4 regions of the Rhodococcoides sp. S146-33 genome follow, and region 4 is predicted to be linked to each of the others. Evidence: riboswitches for the same ligand, from Rfam matches in the RefSeq annotation. Region 4 holds a riboswitch; each other region holds the start of a gene.
What was found. A riboswitch is a leader RNA that binds a small molecule or an ion and turns the genes downstream of it on or off. The one in region 4 is predicted to bind S-adenosylmethionine.
Positions count from the first base shown of each region.

Region 1 (4,844 bases), on a different contig from region 4:
CACCGCAGGCTTGGCGATCGACGTGACCTGACCCCGCCGACGTCGAACCTCAGGATGCGAGCGTGGGTGCGATGCTCGATGCGCCGAGGACCTCGTCGACCGTGTCGACGTCGAAGCGAGTACCGCGAGCGCCGAGCAGCGGCAGAACCCCGGAGCTCAGGAATGTCGACTGCCGATTCACGTCGTCGTGGACCTGCAGCGTCACCCCGTCGGCGACGTCGGCTGCGGTGACGTCGGAGATCAGACTGGCCAACCCCGACGGCGTGCCGACGTAGCGGATGGACGACGGGCTGATCGGCGCGTCCAGCCCGCCGAACTCACGGCGAGCCGTCCGCGCATCGGCCGCGATGTGTACCTCGAGGTCGAGGAACACCGCCGTGCTGTCGGCCGACTCGCCGCGCTCGACGGCTTCGGCGCGTAGCCGCGCGCGTTGCTGCTGCGCTTCCCGCAGGTCGGAGGCTTGGATCCGGACAATGTTCGCATCCGGACCCACGGTCAGTTCGGACCAGATCTCATCGAATTCGACGGCGATGCGAGTGTGGTTGTGCGACATGAGTGGTGGTCCTGATTCTAGAAGTCGGAGAACGCATTCGGTCGGAGCGGAGCCGAAATCGAACACGAGCCGGACGCAGTGCGGCACAGATCCACATATCTGTTGCACCAGTGGCGGTTGCCCAGCCACGCGACACTCACGGTCATGACGCCATGCTAACCGTCCGAGGGGGTGCACGGGGATCCAACCCCGGCGGCACCATCAGCAAGGTCGGGGAACGGTCGCGGGTCGGGTACGGGGTTCCACCAGCCGGCGTCCTCCGCGTAGTCCCAGTTCGGTCCCGACTCGACCAGGGCGGCAAGCGCGTCGACGAGTCGGTCGACATCGGCCGAGGAACTGCCGAGACCGATGCTGGCTCGAACCGCGCCGTCCGCATGGCCCAGCCGGCGGAGCAGCGGGTGCGCGCAGAACTTTCCGTCCCGCACTCCGATGCCGTGCTCGGCGGAGAGGTACGCAGCCACCTCACCCGGGTCGCGTCCGGCCACCGTGAAGGTGACGATGCCGACGGTATCGGGCGCGTCGGCCCACACCTGCAGCAGTTCGACGCCGTCCAGATCAGCCAGGCCGCACCGCAGTCGGGACGACAATTCGTGCTCGTGTGCCTGCAGCTCGGCGTCGTCGAATCCTGCAATGGCCTCACAGGCTGCGGCCAGTGCGGCCACTCCGAGCACGTTGGGGGTGCCGGCCTCGTGGCGCTGAGGCGCTGGGGCCCACTCCGTGTGATCGATGCTCACGCTCCGAACCGCACCGCCACCGGCCAGGTGCGGCTCACCGGCGTCGAGCCAATCACGTGTGCCCACAAGCACTCCCGCCCCGAACGGGGCGTAGAGCTTGTGCCCGGAGAAGGCGAGGTAGTCCACGCCGAGTGCCGCGATGTCTATGCGGCGATGCGGAACGAGCTGAGCACCGTCCACTGCAATCCTGGCACCGTGGCGATGCGCCAGTGCGGCGAGTTCCGCAATGGGGAGGACCTCACCAGTGACGTTAGATGCCCCCGTGATCGCCAGCAGCGCAGCGGGTTTCGCGGCCAGTTCGGCGTCGAGACGCGCGATGGTCTCGGCCAGTGACGATGCGGCCACCACCACTCGGCGATCACGCCACGGAAGCAGGTTCGCATGATGCTCGATATCGAGCACCACGGTGTCGCCCGGCACACACGCAGCCAGCAGGTTGAGCGAGTCGGTGGTGTTCCGCGTGAACACCGCCACCGAATCATTCTGCGCACCAACAAAATCGGCGACAGTTACCCGAGCCTTCTCGTATGCGGCCGTCGAGACCCGCGAGGCGTAGCCGGCACCTCGATGCACGCTCGAGTAGAACGGCAGCAGTTCCGCGATCCGATCGGTCACTGCCGCCAGGGCCGGTGCGCTGGCCGCGTAGTCGAAGTTGGCGTAGGTGCACGTGCCACCCTGAACCAGGGGTACCTGCAGATCCGTGCCCGAAACAGGGGCAAAAGGAGCACAGGGGCGGGAAAGTACAGACGTCATGACAGATCAAGCCCTCACGTTCGAGGGACCCGCAACCGAAGAGTTCGTGAACGAGTCCGCGCTTGCCGCGCCGGTTTTCCGGCGTCAGCCTGGTCGTCACCCGGAGCACCCCACCGCGAAGGAGGGTTGCCGACCAGCAAGCCGGGGCTTGATGCTGGTACTCGTGACCGTGGGCAGAACCATTGCAAACCCGCTGCAGTTTTGTCAAGCCGGGACTCACACGTCTGCAGCAGTAGGATTTCCGCGGTAGGAGCGTGCGCTCGTTCACCTGCTGGCAAACAGAACGTGAGATAACCAACGGCGCTGCTGCTCGCCAGCACTACAGAGTCACTTGCCAACGAACGAGAAGGACGCCCGGTTGTCTGTGCATCAAGAGAACGATCTGCCGGGTTCGAGCGCGGACATCGCGCCTGCCCCGGCGGCGTTTCTTCGCTCGTCGCTCGCTCCTCCCGCCCGGACGCTCATCGACGTTCTCCGCGAGACCGCCCATCGCTTTCCCGACGCCCCGGCAATCGACGACGGCGCGGTGTCGGTCAGCTACTCGGAGCTGTTGGACGACATCGCCGAGGGCGCTCAATGGCTCGCCAATGCGGGCGTTCGGCGCGGCGATCGCGTCGGCATCCGTATGCCGTCGGGTTCTTTTTCGCTCTACGTGGCCATTCTGTCCATCCTTGCCGCCGGTGCCGCGTACGTTCCGGTCGACGCGGACGACCCCGAAGAGCGTGCCGAGCTCGTCTTCGGCGAGGCCAAGGTCACGGCCATCGTCACCGCAGGCGGTATCGCGGCCGGTACCGCCCCGAAACAAGACGTACCCCAGGACGCCGCCCGACCGCCTACCCCCGAGGACGATGCCTGGGTCATCTTCACCTCGGGTTCGACGGGTACGCCCAAGGGCGTTGCGGTCAGTCATCGCAACGCGGCGGCGTTCGTCGATGCCGAGGCGCGCATGTTTCTACAGAAGGATCCGTTGGGCCCAGGTGATCGCGTACTCGCCGGCCTGTCGGTGGCGTTCGACGCCTCGTGCGAAGAGATGTGGTTGGCGTGGCGGCACGGTGCGTGCCTGGTGCCCGCGCCGCGGTCGCTGGTGCGGTCCGGCTTCGATCTCGGTCCGTGGCTCGTCTCCCGCGACATCAGTGTCGTCTCGACGGTGCCGACCCTCGCGTCGCTGTGGCCCGCGGTCGCACTCGAGGCAGTGCGGCTGCTCATCTTCGGCGGCGAAGCCTGCCCCCCGGAGCTGGCCGAGCGACTCGCCGTCGAGGGCCGCGAGGTCTGGAACACCTACGGCCCCACCGAAGCAACGGTCGTCGCGTGCGCGGCCATCATGGACGGGAAGGGTCCCGTCCGCATCGGATTGCCGTTGGACGGGTGGGACCTGGCGGTGGTCGACGCGTCGGGCGCTCCCGTGCAGGTGGGTGACATCGGTGAACTCGTCATCGGTGGCGTCGGTCTGGCGCGGTATCTCGATCCGGCCAAGGACGCCGAGAAGTACGCGCCGATGCCCTCCCTCGGTTGGGAGCGGGCTTATCGCAGCGGCGATCTGGTCAAACTCGAACTCGAAGGCCTGCTCTTCCAGGGCCGCGCCGACGATCAGGTCAAGCTCGGTGGTCGACGCATCGAACTCGGCGAGATAGACAATGCGCTGCAAGCACTTCCGGGCGTCAGCGGTGCCGCCGCGGCCGTGCGCAAGACCGGTGCGGGTAACTCGGTTCTCGTCGGCTACCTCGCCAGTACCGACCCCGATTTCGATCTCGAAGCCGCCCGAACGCTGTTGGCCGAGCAGCTGCCGTCGGCGCTGGTTCCACGGCTCGCGTTGGTCGAGGAGATGCCCACGCGCACCTCGGGCAAGGTCGACCGCAATGCGCTGCCGTGGCCATTGCCCGGCTCGGCGGGCGCGTCGGCTCTCGGCGGCACGGCGGGGTGGGTGGCGCAGCTGTGGACCAACATCCTCGGCGCTCAAGTCAACGACGAGAACGCCGACTTCTTCGCCAACGGCGGCGGATCCTTGTCGGCCGCGCAGCTGGTGACAGCGTTGCGCGAGCGGTTCCCCGAGGTCACCGTCGCGCAGTTGTACGACCATCCCCGATTGGGTTCGCTCGCACAGTATCTCGACGACCTGAAGCCGGTGGTCGAGGCAATTCCACGTGAGGTCGCCCCCACATCGCGCACCGCCCAGTGGGCACAGATTCTGGCGACGGTTCCGTTGACCACCTTGACCGGGTTGCAGTGGGTCACCTGGTTGGGGTTGCTGTTCAACGTCATGTCGTGGTTCGGCGACGTGTCGTGGGCTCCGACGCTGTCGTGGTGGTGGATTCTGCTGGCATTCCTCTTCTTCATCACGCCGGTCGGGCGAATGGCGATCTCGGTGATCGGATCTCGCATCCTGTTGGCCGGATTGAAACCCGGCGCGTACAAACGCGGCGGCAGCATGCACATAAGACTTTGGGCGGCAACACGATTGACCGATGCCAGCGGTGCCTCCAATCTTTCGGGTGCGCCGTGGATGGTCTACTACGCGCGGGCTCTCGGTTCGAAGATCGGCAAAGGCGTCGACCTGCACACGCTGCCGCCGGTCACCGGCATGCTCGAGCTGGGCGACGGCTGTTCCATCGAGCCCGAGGTGGATCTGTCCGGACATTGGATCGACGGTGATCTCGTCTACATCGGCGGCATCGAGATCGGTGCCGGTGCCACCGTCGGTGCCCGCTCGACACTCCTGCCTGGAACGAAGGTCGGCAAGAACGCGGTCGTCACCGCCGGCTCAGCCGTCGTCGGACGGGTGAAAGCCGGCCAGATGTGGTCCGGTT
Region 1 is NZ_JCAJWY010000001.1:1,615,532-1,620,375, reverse strand. Features, by position in the region: gene AC5WEY_RS07795 (YbaK/EbsC family protein) at 1-31, shown strand, start outside; gene AC5WEY_RS07790 (hypothetical protein) at 50-553, opposite strand; gene AC5WEY_RS07785 (hypothetical protein) at 571-699, opposite strand; gene AC5WEY_RS07780 (aminotransferase class V-fold PLP-dependent enzyme) at 709-2,040, opposite strand; SAM riboswitch class IV at 2,094-2,209, opposite strand; gene AC5WEY_RS07775 (Pls/PosA family non-ribosomal peptide synthetase) at 2,405-4,844, shown strand, end outside.
Region 1: another riboswitch for S-adenosylmethionine. It lies ahead of AC5WEY_RS07780 (aminotransferase class V-fold PLP-dependent enzyme); the one in region 4 lies ahead of AC5WEY_RS11245 (bifunctional o-acetylhomoserine/o-acetylserine sulfhydrylase).

Region 2 (4,844 bases), on a different contig from region 4:
GGCCGTACCCACGGCCCCAACGCGGTATCCGGACCGTAGAACGAGCCGCCGGAGACGTACGCCGAGTACCCCGAATTTCCGGTCACCGACTGACCCAGCACTGCAATCACCGCGCCGAGCACACCAAAACCGATTGCCTGTTTGATCACGCGTCAATGATGACGGATGTCCGGTCTGCGTAGAGAAATTCGGCCGGGGTGTTGCCTGCTCGTCAAACTCCGAGGCATCAGCGTGGTTGCGAGCACGAGACGTCAGCCGAAGGCGATGCGAAGCCCGACGCTCGCTGTGGCTCCACCGGCGCTGAGGATGAAGTTGTGCCGTCCTTCGTCGCGGAACACCATCTGCATCGGCAGGAACCAGAACCGATTTTCGCCGGTGAAGCCGGCACCCGGAATCTGGAGGCCTCGCTGATTGACGATGTGTTCGCCCTTCGCGTCGAGCACCTCGAGTGTGGTGGGAAAGTCCTTACCGATGTCGTCTGGTCCTGTTTGCAACAGTGCGACCAGTCGGCATTCGAGCATGCGGGTGTCGCGTGGAACTGTGCAGGTATCCCAGACTCCGCCGAGGATGTCGAGCATGTCGTTGGAGGCTCGCGCGTATTCGGCGAAGAACAACCCGGTGATGATCATAGGCTTCCTCTTTCGATCACGAATTCCCCTGAGGTCAAACGTCCCTGGCCAGCCGCGTCGATCGAGGCAGTCACCATCGCAACTGTAGGCGGCGCGGCTGTCGCCCGTCGTCTTGTCTTCATCCTCGCGCCTGCGGGGGGTGGGGTCGGCTGCTCCGGTATGACTGCTGCCGCCCCGGCACGGAACGCATATCCACTCGAGTGTTCCCGACGGCTACTTCCGCCGGGGCGAGGCTGCGATCGTGATGGCCGCACTACCGCTCCCGCTACCAAGAACCCTGGAGGTTCACGATTTTCTGAATACAGAAAATGATGTACCGTTTTGACATGGATCTCTTGACCAACGTGTCGGTGCTGTCACGGTTCGGCCACGCGCTGTCCGACGAAACCCGCACCAGAGTGCTGCTGGCGCTGAAAGACACACCGAGGTACCCGGCCGAACTCGCCGACGCGCTGGGTGTGACGCGACAGAAGTTGTCCAATCACCTCGCCTGCCTACGTGGCTGCGGCTTGGTCGTTGCCGTACCGGACGGACGCCGGACCCGGTACGAGTTAGCGGACAACAAAATCGGTCTGGCGCTGGAGGACTTGCTGAAAGTTGTTCTTGCGGTCGACCCGACCTGCTGCCCGGCCTCGACCACCGAGGGCTGCTGCTGATGCCCGCCGGGCTGGGCATGTCATCGCCGCCGAACTCGCCCTCGAACGAGCGGCGCGCCATTCTGTCCACGCGCATTCGCTGGTTCGTCGCGGCGACGATCCTCTACAACGTGATCGAAGCCGCCATCGCCATTGCCGAGGGTGCTCGTGTCTCGTCGACCGCACTGGTCGGGTTCGGCCTCGATTCGATCATCGAGGTGTCCTCGGCAGCGGCTGTGGCATGGCAGTTCTCGGCCAAGGATCCCGAGGCGAGAGAGAAGACCGCACTACGAGTCATCGCATTCTCGTTCTTCGGGCTGGCTGCGTACGTCACACTCGATGCCGTTCGCGCACTGTTCGGATTCGCAGCCGCCGAGCATTCGACAGTCGGAATCGTCCTTGCAGCAGTCAGTTTGGTGATCATGCCGACGCTCTCATGGGCTCAACGTCGGACCGGACGTGAGCTGGGTTCCGTCACCGCCGTCGCAGACTCGAAACAGACTTTGCTGTGCACCTACCTCTCCGCCGTTCTCCTGATCGGATTACTCCTCAACAGTCTCTTCGGTTGGTCGTGGGCCGACCCTGTAGCTGCCCTCGTCATTGCAGGTCTCGCCACAAAGGAGGGAATGAACGCGTGGAAAGGCGATACCTGCTGCGCGCCTCTACCCACCCGCACCGAATCGGACGAACACCGCTGCGGCTGCTGCGAGTGACGCCTGCCGGGTTGGCGCGGACGCTGACCAGTCAACTTCCTTCGGCGTCGAGTGGACCTTTCGGCTGCCTTGCTCCTGCAGTGGACGAGCGTTCTGTTCGATCACGGAGCGGAATTCGTCGAGTTGCTCCGCCGAGGCCTGCACCGGCGTGGTCATGACAATCCACTGCACGCCCTCTGTGCATGGGGGAGTAGTGAGGGACCCGGAGTAGCGCACGTTCGTCCGATCGGTAGGTACCAGGGCGCTGGGATCGAAATCAGTGAGCTCCGCGATCTCGCCGACGGGAGGCAGTTTCTCGACGTAGTTTCTCAATGCTGCGTTGGCTACCCCCTTGTCGATCAGGACGCTGACGACGGTGATGCTTCCGTCCTCTGCGGTGTGCACCAGATGTAGCTCAGCGTCGTGGCGGACGCCGTCGAGTTCGTGCTCGGCCGGTTCGTGGAGGTGGAACTGTGTCAGCGCGAAGTGCTTGTCCCCGAGGATCACCTCCGATCCTGGTGTCTCATCCGTCTGCACCGTATGTGTGGTGTTTTTAAGGGCGATAACGCCTGTGCTGTAGGCGCATTGGAGCGCAGGAAGATCGGCGGCTGTGGCGTCGTGAAGGTCGATCGGTGATTGAGCCGACGTGTCGGCGCAGGCACCCCAGTCGGGGCTGAGCGTCGGCCACGCATCGGGGCCGAGTTCGCCGTCGTACGCACCGCCCCGTGCATCGACGACTACTGAGCCTGAACTCGATCTGAGCTCGGGGCGATCCAATTGATCGGCCGATCCATGTCGTACCCCTCGGCTATTGTCGAGGAAGGTTCAAGAGCAATAGCCGTAGGTACCTGGCCGGCTGTTCGGCAACCCCGTCTCCATCGACAGGGGTGCCCCAGGGGAAGAACCGGCGTATCCCGCAACCGCGGGACCGCAAGTCGATGGAGGGTTGCACCTCCAGGATGAGGTGAACAATGTCCGGAAGAGACGAACTCGCAGCAGCGCAGGCCAAGTGGGAACCCATTCCGCCCGAGCGCCGTCGTGCCTGGTGCCAGACACTGCTGAGCTATCCACCGATATGGTTCGGGGCATTTCCGATGCTCGAAACCCGGAGGCTGGTGCTCGAGGGTGGATATGCGAACAGTGAGACCTGGATCGACCTGGCGAAACGTGCTGAAGCAGTGGGTTTTACACCGCGTACGTGGTTGATATTTCGGCAGAGTCTCGAGCCGGCTTATTTGAAAGATCGGTTCCCGTCTCATCCCGAGAACATGCCCAAGCGGCGTGGGAACGGCGGCGTCGAGACAGTGGTGGTCGATCCCGAGGACTTCTCCGAGTGGCCATGGCTGTTCGAGGCGGGATATCGCGCGGGCGAGGCGACCTGGCAGGCGTTGTCTCGCTGAAGCCGTCCACCAGGCCTCCGAAAGGGCCGGCCTGTCAGTGGAACCGGCGCGATCCCTACTGCGTCTGATCCTGTGGGGCGGCGATCTGGCCGCGTTGGGGGAGGGACAGAAATAACAGTTCCAACTGATTTTCCACCAGTGGTCTACGTGCCGTGCGTCGAATCGGTGACCACGCCGGACGAAGCGACAGTCAAACTGCGGACCACGCGCGATGGGCGATCCGCGTTGCTCGTCTTCTCGGCACTGGACCGGCTGCACACCTGTGTAGGTCCGGATGAACCATGGCTGGTGATGCCCACGGAGCGGCTCGCAACGGTTCGCGAAGGCGCGCCATTCGATCTTGTACTTCTCGACGTCGTCGATCCGCGGAGTGAATGGTCGTCGACGTCATGGCCCTGTTCGTGGACCCAGTTGCCGTGCAGTCCGAAGCGGCACGGATGTCCGAGGCGGCCGCCTACGTGGACACGCTGGCAACGTCGATCCCCGGCGATGTCGATGGGGGCGTAGGAACTGCAGCGATTCTCGGGATCATGTCGATTTCCGTCGAGTCTGCCGGCGATTTGAGCCTGGCGCTCGCGGGTTTCGGCGACGTCGTCTCGGAGAGTGTCGATCGCTACTCGGAACAAGACCTGGCCGCGGCCGACCAGGTCAATGTTGCCCTGTGGGAAGAGCAGCGATGACCGTCGATACCCACGTGAACGGCGATTCCGGTTCGGTCCGCTTGGCAGCCGGATGGCTACGCGACCAACTTGCGTCGAACATCGACGTCACCGGCGAAACGATGTATTCCATTCGGAACACCGTCGATTCGGCCTGGGACGGGCCGGCATCTCGACTCGCGTGCGAGAAATTGACTGACGGCGCGCAGCGAACTGTGGATATGGCGGCCGCGGCCCGCACCTATGCCTCCGCGATTGATGCCTTTGCCACCGAACTCCAGAACGCACACGTTCGGATGGCAGATGTTCGGACCGATGCGGCCGCGGCGGGCCTGACACTCAGCGGTCACCTCATTCTCGACCCCGGTGCGGAGTCCGACGCGCATCGCCTTGCGTACGAAGCGGCATCACACGGTGCCGATGCGGCGCGACAGATCGAGACCCTGGCCGGCGAAACACTGAAGAACGTATGGCTGGAGGTTACCGAGAGCTGGTTCATTATCGCTTCCGACCTACTCGGCGGAGCGGCCGAAGGCCTGGCCTCGAAGCACGTCTCCCTGCTGACGAAGCGCGCAGACGTTCTCGCCGAGGAAGCGGCGAAGTATCTACGGCTGGCCCAGTCTGCCCCGCTTACAGAAGGTTTGGGTAGCGCCGGCGACGCGATCGGTGACGGGGCTGCGGCAGTTGCCGACACGGGGTCGGCAATCGGAGAGTTGGCGACGGGGGCGTGGGATGCGATTTTCTGACGTGCGGCCCAGCGAACTGCGACGCTGGGTGGCGTCGCCGGGGTCGATGATCGCTCGCAGCGCGATCTTCGGGGTCGCGGCCC
Region 2 is NZ_JCAJWY010000006.1:71,529-76,372, reverse strand. Features, by position in the region: gene AC5WEY_RS21380 (hypothetical protein) at 1-149, opposite strand, end outside; gene AC5WEY_RS21375 (DUF6941 family protein) at 252-629, opposite strand; gene AC5WEY_RS21370 (ArsR/SmtB family transcription factor) at 956-1,285, shown strand; gene AC5WEY_RS21365 (cation efflux transmembrane domain-containing protein) at 1,285-1,977, shown strand; gene AC5WEY_RS21360 (carbonic anhydrase) at 1,927-2,733, opposite strand; SAM riboswitch class IV at 2,780-2,899, shown strand; gene AC5WEY_RS21355 (mandelate racemase/muconate lactonizing protein) at 2,928-3,356, shown strand; gene AC5WEY_RS21350 (SseB family protein) at 3,429-3,863, shown strand; gene AC5WEY_RS21345 (hypothetical protein) at 3,746-4,036, shown strand; gene AC5WEY_RS21340 (hypothetical protein) at 4,033-4,761, shown strand; gene AC5WEY_RS21335 (hypothetical protein) at 4,748-4,844, shown strand, end outside.
Region 2: another riboswitch for S-adenosylmethionine. It lies ahead of AC5WEY_RS21355 (mandelate racemase/muconate lactonizing protein); the one in region 4 lies ahead of AC5WEY_RS11245 (bifunctional o-acetylhomoserine/o-acetylserine sulfhydrylase).

Region 3 (4,844 bases), on a different contig from region 4:
CCGCTCCCGCCGCGCTCGTCGTCGCTACTGGTCTCGCCGTCTTCGTCGTCGCTGCTGGTCTCGCAGTCTTCGTCGTCGTGGACGACCGATGTCGGGTCGGCAGGATTGTTCACCCCCGGTTTCGCGGCTTTGGAGAACAGGGCCTCGAGGTAGGCCCGCAGTTCGGAGTCGACGCAGAACTTCCCGTCCGACATCCCGTCGGCACCCTGCTCACCGAGATAGAAGAACGCATCCCGACGCTTCTTCGGCTTGGGCTTGCCGTTCTCGTCCTCGTCCTCGTCTTCGTCGTAGTCGCCGTCGGGGCTGAGGATCGAATCCAGGTGAGCCACCAACGGCGCGAAGTCGTCGGGCCGTCGGGTGCAGGCGTAGCCCACCAATTGCTGTTCGGCGAGATCGCGGGTCTGCGGATCGACACTGGCCGGCAAGTGCTTGAAGAATTCGCGGATCATCTGCACATGTTTGGCATCGAGCAATCCCGCCCGCAGCGCTGCCGCGGTGTGCGGCAACAACGGAGGTAGGACTTCACCGGACAGTGCGGTGCGATCCCCCAATTCGGCGGCCAGACGCACTCGCGCTCCGGCGGCGCGTGGGGTGATGCGCAGCATCCATGCCACCGAGCACGGTACCGAGCCGGGATACACATCGAGGCCGCGCTGATCGATCAGCTCGTTGAGCCAGGTGTACGAGTACGCGGTCACGGATCGGGTGAGTGTTTCCATGCGTTGGATCACCGCACGCCGGTCGGCGTTCGTCCACGACACCGACCCCTGCCCGGCCAACTCCGCCACCGCGGACTCGACCCGGTCGATCAGCGCCGACAGTGCGGGATCGGACACGACAGGGGGAGGCGGCACCGTCTCGATGCCGTCCACCCCTGATCCGCCGTCCCCCGAAAGCATGAACAGAATCTATCGCGACCCACCGACAGACTTTCGAACACGCGTTCCAACTCGCGCTCGGCTGCCGGGATGCCGAGTCGAAGTGCTGCAGTATGTGGCGGATTACACATCGACCACAAGTGTGACGTTGTCGATTTTCAGTAACGACGAGTCGCGTAGATGCTGGTGAGGGCGTTCAATATCCCCCAAGGCGGTCGTAACGACCACAGCATCGTTGCTTGCATCGGTGACGAAAGCCACTGCTTGGCAGTACCTCCGAACTCGAGTGCCGAGCCGGTGTCCAATGTTGTGTTACGACCCAGTGGGGATGATCGACATGAACGACGCATTCCGTTTCGCCGCTTCGTGCAGTTCATCGAAAGAACTGATCAGTCGACTTCAGTTCGGTACGACTGACCTGTGGCCGGAGGATGTCGCCCCTTCGACCCGCTGGCGCTACATGGCCGACCTCATAGATTCCGATCGGGGCATGCTCGTCGAACTCGACGGTGCACTGTCGGGGCCGGTTGTGGACGCGCTCGTCGCGACGGCGGAATTGTGCAGGCAATCGGCCATCGAACCTGTGCCCGCAGCCGATTGGGAGTATCTCCGTCGGGCGTTGGGATGGCTGGAGCGCAGTAGTGCCGGTGTCGATTGCGCTCTCATCGCCGTGGGCGAAGAATTGGCACTCATGGGTCTCGACGGGGCGGAGCAGGATTTTTCGGTTGCGACCTGGCTGTGTATGGACGTGCTGGATCGGTTTTGCGCCGCTGGTGAAACGGTCGACTTTTGGGTGCAACGCATGATCGACGTGCGATCCGATATGGTTGAGCGACAGCTTGATTCGGATTCGGTCGTCAGTGAAAAAGCGGAATTGACAGTTGCCGTCTGATTGGGAGGGCTCGTCCGTTCACTCTGTTCGAGACTTTCGTCGGTAAGTCCATTTTCTACCCCGGTTGGCAACTGCGCCTACCCTCTCGTAGTATCGAATACGAAGGACCATCCAGAGCGACCGAGAGACCTGGCTCTATGACGTCGCAGCAACCCCCCGCTCGTCGGGTGAGGGTGCTACCGCCGGGACCGATGGAGGAATACACGTGAACACCCGAGTCGCCTCAGGCTTTGTCGACGGATGTCGTCGGCTTCATGTCGATCTGTGCCGTCTGAACGGGTCGACCTGTCTCAGCTGACATTTCGGCTCAGCTCGTACTTCACGTTTCACTTCATCATCTGCGCGCACTCCTTCCTGGGCACACCCAGCTCGGACGCTGGACCGTGCGCGCGATCGACCAGATACCGGAGACACCCACGTGTCCACTCGCCCTGTACTTCTGGTGGCCGGAGTAGTTGCCGCCACCGCCACATTGCTCGCCGGGTGCGCAGGTAGCGCCACCACCTCGGCCGCCGACGCCGGACCACCGCAGTCCGGAGGGACGCTGCGTTACGGCCTGTCCGGGGCTCCCACCTGCTCCGATCCGGCGCAGGCGGGTACGAATCAAACGATCTACGTGACTCGCCAGGTGGTCGATTCGCTCACCGACCAGAACTCTGACACCGGCGAGATCGAGCCGTGGTTGGCCGAAAGTTGGGAAGTGACTCCCGACGCGAAATCCTTCACCTTCCAGCTGAAAGATGGCGTGACGTTCAGTGACGGCACTCCGCTCGACGCCACCGCCGTCAAGGACAATTTCGACGCCATCACCGGCACCCTCGGTGCCGCCAAGGCGCCGCTGGCCGCCAGTTACCTCACCGGGTACCAAGGTGCCACGGTCGTCGATCCGCTCACGGTTCGCATCGACTTCTCGGCACCCAATGCGCAGTTTCTGCAGGCGAGTTCGACGCCTCAGCTCGGGATTCAGTCCACCGCGACGTCGGCCCAGTCGGCGGAGTCTCGGTGCTTGGGCACCAATATCGGATCGGGACCGTTCACCTATGCGGACTATCAGCAGGACCGTTCCGTCGCTTTGGCCAAGCGAAGCGGATACAACTGGGGCTCTGCGGTATTCGCTCACCAGGGCGAGGCGTACCTGGACCGTATCGAGTTCACGATCGTGCCCGAGTCGGGTGTGCGTACCGGTAGTCTTTCCTCCGATCAGCTCGACGCCGTCAGCGACGCACTACCGCAGGACGCGCCGCAGATCGAGGCGACCGGTGGCCGAATCCTGACGGCATCCAACCCGGGCGTTCCGTTCGGCATTCAGCCCAACGTCACTCGCGGTGCGCTACAGGACCCCGCCGTCCGGACGGCCTTGGTGCCGGCGATCAACCGTCAGGAACTCGTCGATACGGTCCTCGGCCCCGACTTCCGAACAGCGACAAGCACGTTGGCCAGCGCCACGCCGGGTTACGTCGAGCTCGCCGATGTCACCTACGACCCCGATAAGGCGAAGTCGCTGCTCGACGCCGCGGGCTGGGTTCCCGGTGGAGACGGCATCCGTGAAAAGGACGGGCAGAAGCTGAGTTTCAAGGTCATGTACTCGGCGGTGTTCGCCGGCAACCAGGCGATTCTGGAACTGACCCAACAGCAACTGCGTGCAGTGGGTGTCGACCTGCAGCTCGAGCTGGTCTCCAATTCGGAGGCGACGGCGCGGCAAGGCACAAAGGACTACGACGCGACGTACTACAACAGCACTCGCGCCGACGGCGACATTCTGCGTACCTCGTTTGCGGTGGACGGACGAAACCTGAACGCCCGCGGTCCGATCCCGGATCTGGATGCAACGTTGACCGATCAGCTCTCGACCACCGACGTGGCGGCGCGCAACGAGATAATCGCCACCGCGCAGCAGCAGGTGCTCGACAACGGCTTGTGGATTCCCACGATCGAACTCTCCCAGGCCGTCGGCGCGGCGTCGACAGTGCAGGATCTGAAATTCGAGGCCTCGGCCCGCCTTCAGTTCTTCGACACTTGGCTGAACGCATGATCCGCTACATCGGACAGCGAGTACTGCAAGCAGTGGCAGTGCTGTGGGCTGCGTTCACCATTTCGTTCATCGTGCTGTTCCTGCTGCCGTCGGACCCGGTCAGTCTTGCCGTGGACTCGGCGGGCTCTGGTACCCCAGCCGACGCTGCGGCCATCGCTGAACTGCAGGCTCGTTACGGTCTCGATCAGCCGGTGCTGGTGCAGTATTGGCATTCACTGGTCGGGGCTGTGCAGGGCGACTTCGGATTGTCCATCGCCACCGGCCAGCCAGTGACGACGGCCATCCTGGACGCGGTGCCCAGCACGCTCGGCTTGGCGGGGACGGCCCTGGTGCTGGCCGTCGTGTGCGGAGCCGCGGTGGCCTACGCCGCCACGTATACCGAGATCCCATGGCTGAAGAACCTGCTGCTTGCGCTCCCACCGCTCGGGGTGGCAGTGCCGACGTTTTGGGTAGGACTACTGCTGCTGCAACTGTTCTCGTTCCGACTGCGCTGGTTCCCGGCGTTCGGTGACGACGGCGTAGCGTCGTTGGTGCTGCCTGCGGTGACACTGGCGTTGCCGACCGGTGCTGTCATCGCGCAGGTCCTGGCTACCAGCATGACCACCACGTGGAAGCAGCCGTTCGTGGATGTGGCTCGCGCCAAGGGGGTCTCACGCCTTCGGGTGCAGTCGCGACACGTTCTGCGTCTGTCCTCGATCCCCGCCTTCACGATTGCCGGGGTCTTGGTGGGCACCCTGCTGGCCGGATCGGTAGTGGTCGAGACGGTGTTCTCGCGCGCCGGAGTCGGACGGCTGACCCAGACATCGGTGCTGGCCCAGGATATTCCGGTGGTGCAGGGCATCGTGGTTCTGACCTCGCTGGTCTTCGTCCTGGTCAATCTCGCAGTCGACCTGCTCTATCCGCTGATCGATCCACGCATCGTGCGTGAGTACCGGCCCGCGCAGGCCAGTGCAGAACCGGAGAAAGCTCATGTCTGACATCCTGATTCGCGAGACCGCCGTCCATTCGGCAGTTCCCCCGGTAGTCGAAGAAGCACCGGCAC
Region 3 is NZ_JCAJWY010000001.1:1,759,444-1,764,287, forward strand. Features, by position in the region: gene AC5WEY_RS08515 (HNH endonuclease signature motif containing protein) at 1-899, opposite strand, end outside; gene AC5WEY_RS08520 (hypothetical protein) at 1,369-1,770, shown strand; SAM riboswitch class I at 1,875-1,968, shown strand; gene AC5WEY_RS08525 (ABC transporter substrate-binding protein) at 2,189-3,802, shown strand; gene AC5WEY_RS08530 (ABC transporter permease) at 3,799-4,779, shown strand; gene AC5WEY_RS08535 (ABC transporter permease) at 4,772-4,844, shown strand, end outside.
Region 3: another riboswitch for S-adenosylmethionine. It lies ahead of AC5WEY_RS08525 (ABC transporter substrate-binding protein); the one in region 4 lies ahead of AC5WEY_RS11245 (bifunctional o-acetylhomoserine/o-acetylserine sulfhydrylase).

Region 4 (4,844 bases):
CCATTCGAGGGTCCGCATGCCGCCCATCGAGCCGCCGACGACAGCGGCGAACCGGTCGATGCCCAGTGCGTCGGCGACGGCTGCCTCGGCCGCGACCTGATCGCGGATGGAGATTTCGGGGAACGTCGAACCGTACGGTGTGCCATCGGGTGACAAGCTGCTCGGCCCGGTGGTGCCGCCGCACCCGCCGAGCACGTTGGTTGCGAGCACACACCACTCGTCGGTGTCGATAGGGCGCCCGGGCCCGACCATTCCGTTCCACCAACCGGGCAGAGCATGATCGGCGTCCGGCGGGCCGGACACGTGCGAATCGCCCGTCAGGGCATGTTCGACCAGAACGACATTGCTGCGGTCGGTGGCGAGTTCGCCCCACCGCTGCACCGCGACGGTGACCTGGGGAATACGAGCGCCGTTCTCGAGATCGAGACCGCCGATGTCTATGGTGCCCAGCCGGCCGTCCGGAGACGGAAGAACCGCCTCCGGACGAACGCCTGTGTCGCAGCTGTGACTCAAGATGCCGCCGCGCTGAAGCCGACCTCGAGGTCGGCGATGATGTCGTCGATTCCTTCGATTCCCACTGCCAGGCGAACCAGGCCGGGTGTCACTCCCGATGCCAGCTGCTCTTCGGGAGTCAACTGGGAATGGGTGGTGGACGCGGGATGAATGACGAGTGAGCGCACGTCTCCGATGTTAGCGACGTGGCTGTGCAGTGTGAGCGCGTTGACGAACTTCTTGCCCGCGTCCACTCCGCCCTTCAACTCGAAGGCGACGATCGCACCCTGCCCCTTGGGCAACAACTCCTGGCCGCGTCGGTACCACGGAGACGATTCGAGTCCGGCGTAGTTGATCGAGACGACGTCGTCGCGGCCGGCGAGGAACTCGGCCACCTTCTGTGCGTTCGCCACATGCCGCTCGATTCGCAGGCTCAACGTCTCGATGCCTTGGCTGATGAGGAAGGCGTTGAACGGCGAGACCGCCGCACCGATGTCACGCAGCAACTGCACGCGTGCCTTCAATGCAAATGCGGGCGCGCCTAGATCGGCGAAGACCACACCGTGGTAGCTCGGATCCGCGGTGGTGAAGTTGGGGTGGCGGCCCTGGGTCCAATCGAAGGTGCCACCGTCGACGATGACGCCCGCGATGGCCGTGCCGTGCCCGCCCAGATACTTGGTCGCCGAGTGCACGACGATGTCGGCACCGTGCTTCAGGGGCTGTAGCAGGTACGGCGTCGCTACCGTGTTGTCCACGATCAACGGGATGCCGTTCTCGTGGGCTACCGCCGAGATACCGGGGATGTCGAGAATGTCGTTCTTCGGGTTGGAGATCGATTCGCCGTAGAACGCCTTGGTCGACGGCGTGATCGCGGCACGCCACTGCTCGAGATCATCGGGATCGTCGACAAACGAGACGGTGATGCCCAGCTTGGGGAGCGTGTAGTGGAAGAGGTTGTACGTGCCGCCGTACAGCCGCGGGCTCGAGACGATGTGGTCGCCTGCTTCCGCGAGGTTGAGAATCGCGAACGTCTCGGCGGCCTGACCCGATGCGAGCAAGAGCGCGGCGACGCCACCTTCGAGGGCGGCGATGCGCTGCTCGACGACGTCCTGCGTCGGGTTGATGATGCGGGTATAGATATTGCCCGGCTCCGCCAGACCGAACAACGCGGCCGCGTGATCGGTGTTGTCGAACGTGTACGAGGTGGTCTGGTAGATCGGCAAGGCGCGAGCGTTGGTAGCGCCGTCCGGGGTCTGGCCCGAGTGAATCTGCTTGGTCTCGAAGCTCCAGTTGGCAGCCGGATCGGTGAACGGATCCTCGGTGGGTGCTCCGGTGGCGTCGACGATGTCGGGGGTCGAATCGGTCATGGCTGGTGATACTCCGTTTTCTTGAGACGAGTCTGTCTACGACGAATCGAATGTCGAATGATGCTCGAGAAGTCGAGCGTTACGGGGCGTATCGGTACAGCAACACATGAGAGAACCTCCTGACAGGCCTCGGCCCCAGGAGGCCGAAGATTCAGTGGGTCCGCTGCCTGCGGACCCGCGCTTGTCGATCCGGTACTCGCGTGCCGGATCGGCCTGGTCGTTCACCCGGGGCACCCCACCGCGGTTGGAGGGTTGCCGGCCAGCAAGCCGGGGCTCGATGCTGGCACTCATGACCTGGCGAAGATGTTACCGGGTGCGGACATGGCACAGAAACAAGGGCTCGGTGCGTCGGCCGGTGGGGCTCGAGCAGATGCTCGGGTGAGGACAATCACCGCGCTGCGACTCGAAAACCAGTTGCCCGAGGGAAGACAATGAACGGGCTGGCTGTTCTCTTACTCGGTTGTGCTGTGCTGAATCGATTCGGCCGGCCGCCGTTCTTGTTGCTCACTCACCCGATCGAAACGAAGGTAGTACCGCTGTGACTGTCACCGATTCCGCTTTGTCCCGAGTCAGCGCTGTGCGCGGCAGGGTGTCGAGTGGTCTGAGTGTCAGTCATCGACCGCACTCGACCCGTCGCAAACTCGCGATGTTGGCCCTGTCCATCGGCGGCTTCGGCATCGGCACCACGGAATTTGCGTCGATGGGCTTGCTGCCGGACATCGCCACCACGATGGGGATCTCCGAGCCTTCCGCGGGTCACATGATCTCTGCCTACGCGCTGGGCGTCGTGGTCGGCGCGCCCACCATCGCTGCCCTGGCTGCGCGCGTTCCCCGGCGGATGTTGCTGCTGGTGCTGATGGTCGCCTTCACCCTGGGCAACATCGGCACGGTGTTCGCACCCAGCTTCAACGAGCTGGTCGCTTCGCGATTCGTCGCCGGCCTGCCGCACGGCGCGTACTTCGGAGTGGCTGCGCTGGTGGCTGCACACCTGGCCGAGCCGGGTAAACGGGCCAAAGCTGTCGCGATGGTGATGATGGGCCTTTCGGTCGCCAACGTCGTCGGCGTACCGGTCGCAACCTGGATCGGGCAGGCGCTGGGTTGGCGCAGTGCGTTCGCTCTCGTAGCGGTCATCGGTGCCCTCACGGTCGCCGCGCTCGCTGTGTGGATGCCGCGCCTCGACGCCATGCCGACCACCAGTCCCATCACCGAACTGGGTGCGCTGCGCCGCAGTCAGGTCTGGATGACCCTGTTCGTGGGCATCGTCGGATTCGGTGGCATGTTCGCGGTGTACACCTACATCGCGTCGACGCTGACCGATGTCGCCGGCCTTGCTCGCGCGCTCGTTCCGGTCGCCCTGATGATCTATGGACTCGGGATGGTTGCAGGCAACTACGCGGGCGGCTGGCTGGCCGACCGATACCAGCTCAAGGGCACTTTCGTCGGCCTGGCTGCAACTGCAGTGTTCTTGGCGATGTTCGTGGCAGCGGCCCACAATCCGGTCACCGCTCTGCTTCTGGTGTTCCTGATCGGCGCGTCCGGCTCCTCGGTGGTTCCGGGGCTGCAAACGAGATTGATGGACGTGGCCGAAGACGCTCAGACGCTGGCCGCGTCGCTGAATCACGCCGCATTCAACCTGGCCAATGCCATCGGAGCCGCAGTCGGTGGTGCCGTGATCGCCGCCGGATTCGGCTACACGGCACCCGCGGCCGTCGGCTCGGGCCTGGCGGTGGCCGGTCTCGGTGTGCTGGCCACCGCCATGTGGATGGACAAGCGCGCGGCCGCGAAGTAGGCCGCCCGGTTCTGTCAGCCGGTGATCGTCGCTGCCGTTCCGTCGAGTGCGTCGGTCAGCGCCGGGGTCAGCTTGTCGATCACATACGGCAGGCTCAGCACGCTTGTGAAATAGATCGCCCCGGCCGTCACCCCGTCGGTGAAGACCAGATTGCCGTCCTGCACCGGCTCCAGCGCGTTGTACACCGCTTCTTTCTCCAACTGCGCGCGGTCGCCGGGCCCCTCGGTTCCCCAGATCAACACGTCGGCGACGTCGAGTACAGACAGGTTCTCCAGCGGAATACTGGCTTGAGCGCTACCGTCGGCCGGAACGTACGCGTCGATGTCGTCGGGGATCGCGAAGCCTAGCTCGGTGAGAAAGTCGGTGCTCAGTCCGTCCTGGTACGCAATCGCCTTGCCCTCGTAGAACGCGTTCTGCAAGAAGATCGCTTTCTTGCCTGCGAATTCCGGGTGGGCGGCAGCGGCGTCCGCGAACTTCTGGTTCACTCCGTCGATCAAGGCATCGACCTCGATCTTCCGGCCCAGAGCGCGTCCGATTTTCTCTGCCTGCACGTCCCACGGCTCGAAGTAGGCGGTCGACGCATCGGACTGCGCGAGCGTCGGTGCGATGTCGCTGAGAGTGTCGTACGTGTCCGCCGTCAGGCCTGCATTGGTGGCGATGATCAGATCGGGCTCGAGTGCGGCGATCTTCTCTGTCTCGAATCCATCGTCGTTCGAGAGAACCTCGGGCTGCGCGTCACCGAGCGCTTCCTGGGCCCACGGCCACGTTGCGTAGGGCTGTTCGCCGTACCACTCGGTGACGCCGACGGGTACGACGCCGAGCGCCAGGACGGTGTCCTGCTCGGTGTACCCCGCCACGACGATGCGAGTCGGTTCCGCGGGAACGACGGTCTCGCCGAACGCGTGCTCGATCGTGACCGGAAATGCGGACGAGCCGGCCGTGGAGCCCGTGCCCGTGCCCGCGGCAGGCGACGGCTCGTCATTCGAGTTCGAGCAGGCGCTGAGGAGCCCCGTGGTGGTCAGCGCTATCGCGAACACCGCCAGAGTCGTGCGGAATGGTCGGGTGTGCATCGACATGCCTTTCGGAAGGGTTGGCTAACAAACAGTAGGATAGCCGACCCTAATTCTTCTGTGCGGCCGAGCACGGAATCGACTTGACGGTAGGACCCGAACCTTCACTGAACCTCCACATTTCCC
Region 4 is NZ_JCAJWY010000002.1:589,209-594,052, forward strand. Features, by position in the region: gene metX (homoserine O-acetyltransferase MetX) at 1-513, opposite strand, end outside; gene AC5WEY_RS11245 (bifunctional o-acetylhomoserine/o-acetylserine sulfhydrylase) at 510-1,859, opposite strand; SAM riboswitch class IV at 2,032-2,154, opposite strand; gene AC5WEY_RS11250 (MFS transporter) at 2,506-3,648, shown strand; gene AC5WEY_RS11255 (ABC transporter substrate-binding protein) at 3,663-4,718, opposite strand.